3 regions of the Shewanella sp. ISTPL2 genome follow, and region 1 is predicted to be linked to each of the others. Evidence: predicted binding sites of a transcription regulator. Region 1 holds the regulator's gene; each other region holds the start of a gene.

The links. Region 1 encodes sigma-54, which starts transcription at its own class of promoters, with help from an activator protein. Its sites were predicted from a motif close to GTTGGCACGNNNNTNGNNT; they were not measured.
Region 2: the regulator sigma-54 is predicted to act here: its motif matches at 1,107-1,125, upstream of glnA (glutamate--ammonia ligase).
Region 3: the regulator sigma-54 is predicted to act here: its motif matches at 1,076-1,094, upstream of HUB64_RS19480 (flagellar hook-length control protein FliK).

What each region holds. Positions count from the first base shown of each region.
Region 1 is NZ_JAAPAV010000001.1:3,082,882-3,085,088, reverse strand. Features, by position in the region: gene lptB (LPS export ABC transporter ATP-binding protein) at 1-227, shown strand, start outside; gene HUB64_RS13425 (RNA polymerase factor sigma-54) at 335-1,813, shown strand; gene hpf (ribosome hibernation promoting factor) at 1,842-2,129, shown strand; gene ptsN (PTS IIA-like nitrogen regulatory protein PtsN) at 2,132-2,207, shown strand, end outside.
Region 2 is NZ_JAAPAV010000001.1:3,795,137-3,797,343, reverse strand. Features, by position in the region: gene glnA (glutamate--ammonia ligase) at 1-1,019, opposite strand, end outside; gene typA (translational GTPase TypA) at 2,029-2,207, shown strand, end outside.
Region 3 is NZ_JAAPAV010000001.1:4,385,540-4,387,746, reverse strand. Features, by position in the region: gene HUB64_RS19480 (flagellar hook-length control protein FliK) at 1-984, opposite strand, end outside; gene fliJ (flagellar export protein FliJ) at 1,226-1,672, opposite strand; gene fliI (flagellar protein export ATPase FliI) at 1,702-2,207, opposite strand, start outside.

The DNA of each region.
Region 1 (2,207 bases):
GCGTCGATCCTATTTCGGTTATCGACATCAAGAAGATTATCGAACAACTCAAAAGTCGCGGCCTTGGCGTACTGATCACAGACCATAATGTCCGCGAGACATTAGATGTATGTGAACATGCTTATATTGTGAGTCACGGAAACCTGATTGCCGAAGGAACTCCAGCAGAGATCTTAGACAATCAGCAAGTTAGGGCTGTGTACTTAGGTGAACAATTCAGGCTATAGTTAATCGAGCGAAGCCAATGGAGGCAATTTATACCGCCATTGGGCTTCACTCAAGATAATAATAAGCGACCTCATCCAACAATAATAACGTAGGGATCAGCGGTAACATGAAAGCGTCACTCCAGCTCAAACTGGGTCAACAGTTAACCATGACGCCACAACTACAACAGGCTATACGTCTGTTGCAACTGTCGTCATTAGAACTGCAGCAAGAGATCCAGCAAGCATTAGATTCTAATCCCCTTCTCGAGCTGGAAGAGGATCAATTCGACGCCACTAAAACCCCTGTAAACCAAACGCTATCCGATACGGATTTCAGTGAATCTAGCACTCTGCCACCAGAAAAAGACAGCTCCACCATAGATACGGCAGAGTCGCTAACCAAAGAATCCATGCCCGATGAGCTCCCCATGGACACCACATGGGATGAAGTGTTTACCGCCTCCCCAAACTCAGGCCCCGGCGGCAGTCGTGAAGACGATATGCCCTTCCAAGGCGAGACCAGTGAAGGTTTGTACGAACACTTAGAATGGCAAAAAAACCTCACGCCGTTTTCTGAAACCGATTTAGCCATTGCCACCGCCATTATTGATGCCATCGACGATCAGGGCTATCTCACCCAAAGCACTGAAGAAATTCTCGAAGCCATGGGCAATCCTGAAGTTGAGCTTGACGAAGTCGAAGCCGTACTCAAGCGTATTCAGCATTTTGATCCCATAGGCGTTGCCGCCCGCGATTTAAGTGAATGCCTGCTGATCCAACTGTCGCATTTCGCCGCTGATACTCCCAACCTAGAAAACGCCCGTATGCTGATCAAAGATCATTTAGATCTGATCGCCGCCCGAGACTTTAGGTTATTGATGCGTAAGACTAAATTAAAAGAAGATGAATTAAGGGATGGTATAGCACTCATCCAAACCCTCAATCCTCGCCCAGGTTTGTTGATCACGCCCAATAATGACGAATACGTTATCCCAGATGTGTCTGTGTCGAAGAAAAATGGCCGCTGGGTGGTTGAGCTAAATCCTGACTGCATGCCCAAAATCAATGTAAATCAACATTATGCTTCAATGGCGCGCAGCACTAAAAACCAAGCCGATAGCCAATTTATTCGCGGCCATCTGCAAGAGGCTAAATGGTTTATTAAGAGCTTAGAAAGCCGTAACGATACTTTGCTTAAAGTTGCTAATTGCATAGTGCAATATCAGCAAGGTTTCTTTGAGTATGGTGAAGAAGCCATGAAGCCTATGGTGCTTAACGATATTGCCGAAGCGGTAGAAATGCATGAGTCCACCATCTCACGGGTCACAACTCAAAAATACATGCATACCCCTAAGGGACTTTTTGAACTAAAATACTTCTTCTCTAGCCACGTCGGTACTGACGATGGTGGTGAGTGCTCATCCACAGCAATCAGAGCCTTTATAAAGAAACTGGTGGCAGCGGAAAACCAGAAAAAACCATTAAGCGATAGTAAGATGGCACAACTTCTGGCAGAACAAGGGATCAACGTAGCCCGCAGAACCATTGCGAAGTACCGAGAGGCTATGCTTATTCCACCTTCTAATCAGCGTAAAAGTTTATAACCTACAGTGGATATCGGAGGACGTTTCTATGCAAATAAACCTAAGTGGACACCATGTCGAAATTACCGAATCGTTACGTGCATATGTAGAAGAAAAGTTTTCAAAACTTGAACGCCATTTCGAACAGATCAATAATGTGCACGTTGTGCTCAATGTTGAGAAAATGCAACAGATTGCCGAAGCGAGAATAAACCTCATAGGTGGTGAAGTTTTTGCTACTTCAGAGCATGCTGACATGTATGCTGCTATAGACGCCCTGATTGACAAGCTTGACCGTCAGGTTATTAAACACAAAGAGAAGTTAACAAAACACTAATAATGGAACTTTGTACCATACTGCGGCCGGAGTGCACTACCTGCGCCACTCCGGGCAGCAAGAAAAAGGTACTGGAAC
Region 2 (2,207 bases), 710 kb from region 1:
CGGTTACGGGCAGAGTAGGCCAACATAACAGGTGCTTCAAAGTGTGGCACTAAACGCTTGTAAGAGTTAGTGCTTGGGTTAGTGAAAGCGTTCAGCGCGCGAGCGTGCTTGATGATACCACCTATGTAGTACAGAGCCGTTTCACTTAAACCTGCGTATTTGTCGCCAGCGAACAAGTTAACACCGTCTTTCGCCAGAGATTGGTGAACGTGCATGCCGCTACCGTTGTCACCAACGATGGGTTTAGGCATGAAAGTCGCCGTCTTACCGTAAGCGTGTGCCATGTTGTGCACTACGTACTTCAGAATTTGGATTTCATCCGCTTTCTTAGTCAAGGTGTTGAAGCGAGTGGCGATTTCGTTTTGACCTGCAGTCGCCACTTCGTGGTGATGCGCTTCAACCACTTGGCCCATTTCTTCGAGCACTAAACACATAGCGCTACGTAGGTCTTGTGATGAGTCAACCGGTGCAACTGGGAAGTAACCGCCTTTAACAAATGGACGGTGACCTGTGTTGCCGCCTTCGTAGCTAGTGCCTGAGTTCCAAGCCGCTTCTTTAGCGTCGATCTTAACGAAACAACCTGACATGTCAGTACCGAAACGGACATCGTCAAATAGGAAGAATTCTGGTTCTGGTCCAATCAATACAGTATCAGCGATACCAGTAGAGATCAGGTAAGCTTCTGCTTTTTTAGCAATTGAGCGTGGGTCACGGTCGTAACCTGTCATGGTACCGGGTTCAAGAATGTCACAACGGATCAGCGCTGTGGTTTCTTCGGTGAAAGGATCCAGTACGAATGTCGTTGGATCTGGCATCAGTACCATGTCTGATTCGTTAATGCCCTTCCAACCTGCGATAGAAGAACCGTCAAACATTTTGCCGTCTTCGAAGAAATCAGCATCTACCTGATGAGAAGGAATAGATACGTGCTGCTCTTTACCTTTAGTGTCGGTAAAACGTAAATCAACGAACTTAACTTCTAATTCTTCAAGTTGCTTTAAAACTGATTCAACTGACATTCTCAAGCCTCCGGTAGGGTAAAGGGATGCCCCTTCTATAATCTTTTAACTCAAGTGATTTATCTTGAGCCAAACTTACGAGCTATAAAGCGATATCCATGCCAATAATTTAACTTACTGATTAACATGGTTTAAAATCTTTGTTGCACTTAATTGGATTCGCGTGTGCACCATAATAGTGCTTTTGTCTGTGGCATTTTGGTGCATTACTCCATTTTGGTGCGCACTGAATTGATTCATGCAAACCTTAAGCTGGGATGCACAGCGATAACATGCACCACTTATATGGCAATGAGATGGCAATGACACTTTGGCTTTCACTATCTCAGTAAGTACTGCCTCTGTGAAGCTCACACATACTTTCAGTACAGAACGGGACTATTTACCACCGCATAACCGCCGCATAATTGTCATAAAACCACGCTAGTCTGTCCAACTATGCCACGCATTATCAATCCAATAGTGGTTTATTATCATATTATTAGGAAAGAGTTCGTTCTCATGTGCGAAATGTCTTTGCTGTTCACAGGCCAAGTGAAATCAGTCATGCGTAAAAGGTATCCCGTGACAATGAAGTGAGTCTTAATGCCATCGGGTGTAAACGCCAACATGAACGTTAGATTAAGTGTGCCGCAGAATTTATTGCAGTGTGTTCACGTGGTAATTTCTCTGTACCTAAGTCGATTTTGCTGATGCTTAAATCGACATTAGCAGTGCTAACATTGAATACGAAAAATAGCAAATTCAGCTGCTTAACTCGGATTTTTCCTACGAATATGGCAATTAAACAGAGCGTTAACTCTGGCTATAGAGGATTTCATTCAGTGGATGATTGGCGGAAATTACCCAAGGATTGGCGAATTGTTTTATAAGTGTTCAAAAATAATCCTGTGCGCCAAGGCCGCTCTGGAGTAGAATGGCACGCTTTTTATTGTGGTAGATCGAGCTCGATCACCATAACGAATTACTGAAATATCCCTATTTTTGTTTGATGGTAAGAGGTTTATCCGTGCTAGAGAATTTACGTAACATCGCCATTATTGCACACGTTGACCATGGCAAAACGACCCTGGTAGACAAGTTGCTGTCACAGTCAGGCACCCTTGCAACCCGAGGAGAAGCCACTGAGCGGGTGATGGACTCCAACGATCTTGAAAAGGAACGTGGGATCACGATTCTGGCAAAGAA
Region 3 (2,207 bases), 1.3 Mb from region 1:
GTTAGCAGCCAAATCGGAATTGGGACTCCCATCAAGATCACTTTCTGTTACAGATGTTGTATCTAATGGTTCAGATGAAATTGAAGAGCCTAAGGTATTCAGGTCGAAAGTATTTCCCGAGGTAGCGATATTACCCGTATTGGGACTATTCACTGTCGAGCTGCTAGTCGTTGCTTTTGCCGCAGTGTTGGTTGCCGACTTTATCGTTGCACTGTTCGCTAAGCCCGCTTGATTAATCACAGCATTAAGTGTGACATCATTCTCAACTAAAGACTCATCTATGCTCACCCCGACTTCAGTGGCAGAGACAAGCTCAGTGTCTTCTAAAGGTAATTCTGAAGCGTCATCGGTCAAATTTGGATCAATCACAGCATCACTATCCGCTGACGCTTCAAGTATATTTGGGTCTATGGGAAGAATATGTACGAGTGACTTATCAGTCAAAGAAGATGGTTTCACGTCATCTGCGATTGAAATTGCTGCCATATCTGGGCTAGTAGAAACTAACTTTTGTAATTCAGCAGAAAAACCCGCTTCATCGGCATCTATATCTGATGCCAGTTCAATCTCAGCAGAAACAGTAGATGCCAATGCTGAGCCGGTTAATAAAGCTGATGAAGTATCAATATTTTCTTCACCAGTTATATCTTCTTCAGCATTTAAAAATGCTAGCGGCAAACTATCTCCATCTGATGCCGTTTTCTTCATATCATTTGCCATGCTAATTTGGGCAAAAATGAGATTCACGTCGGCGTCATCAGTTGATATATCGTCATCTTTTACTTTATCAGCAGAGGTAACCTGCACAGCATCATCAGTGTTAGCAATGGTTTTTTTAGACGCAGAAATAGAAAATGAGCTAGCGGTGACTGACGCAAGTGTAGATGAAAAGTCTTCATTATTAGACTCTTGGGAAGATGTCTTAGCGGAATTGGCCGCAGAGTTGCCTGTTTTACTTAACAGGATATTGGTCATTTGTTGCATAAGTGCTCCCAAACATCACCCAGCAAAAAAAGAAATGGCTAGGTAGAAACGTCAATTAAACACTGCGGTTGCAGGGTCATGGACTAAATCAAAGCAAATAAGATGCCAAAACATCAGATTTTACGACAGCATATCGAAAAGAATTAACACTGAGAGGTGCCGAATTGATGCTTATGCCATCAATACAAAAAAACTAAAGAGCCTATCCGGCTAGCAAGCAGTAAAGATGCCTATCATTTCACTAACGTTGATGACGGCGATAAAATTGCTGGGAAGCAAATTCATCGGTCATTTTTTGCTCCCTTTTTTGTTCAACCACTTGACGCTTCTTCTCTTTACTGGCTAAGAGTAATTCTACTGCCTTACGTTTTTTTTGCTTTTCCAACCAATGTTGTTGTCGATATTCTTTTTGCTTTTCACCGTCGGCTACGACGTGATTTTGCTGGATAATAGCGTCATCGATCTGACGAATAAAACGGTGAAACTGGTGATAGTGACTAGCACTGATGGCTTGACCTTGCTGGGATTGCATTTGCTTCATGTATTCTAAGCGATAGTTATTCAGAGCACTGAGTTGATTCAACCGTTTTTGACACTCTAACTGCGCAGATTTTAACAATAACGCCGCTTGTTCTTCGGCATCATTGGCAAGCTTTAACACTAACAGCAAGGGATCGGCGTTAGCCATACTAGACCTCGATTAATTCGATGACGCCATTATTTGCACTGTGCAGCAAGTTGCCCAAGCATGACTTGGCTATCGGCAAAGCTAAATGCATCACGCATGGTTTGGCGCAAAAAAGCATTCATTGCTGGCTGCAGTCGTATCGCATTATCAATGCGAGGATCGCTTCCTTGGGCATAGGCCCCAATAGAAATCAAATCTCGATTTTGCTGATACAAGGAATAGGTTTGTTTCACGCGGCGCATGGCTTCCAAATGTTCATTGGAGATCACCATAGGCGCGACTCGGCTAATAGAAGCTTCAATATCAATCGCAGGATAGTGCCCCGAATCCGCAAGCGAACGTGACAAGACTATGTGGCCATCGAGGATCGCCCGCGAAGCATCGGCAATCGGATCCTGTTGATCATCCCCTTCCGTCAGCACAGTATAAAATGCCGTAATTGAACCTTGTCCAGGGCCACCGTTTCCGGCGCGCTCAACTAAACGTGGCAATTTTGCAAACACAGAAGGCGGATAACCTTTAGTCGCAGGCGGTT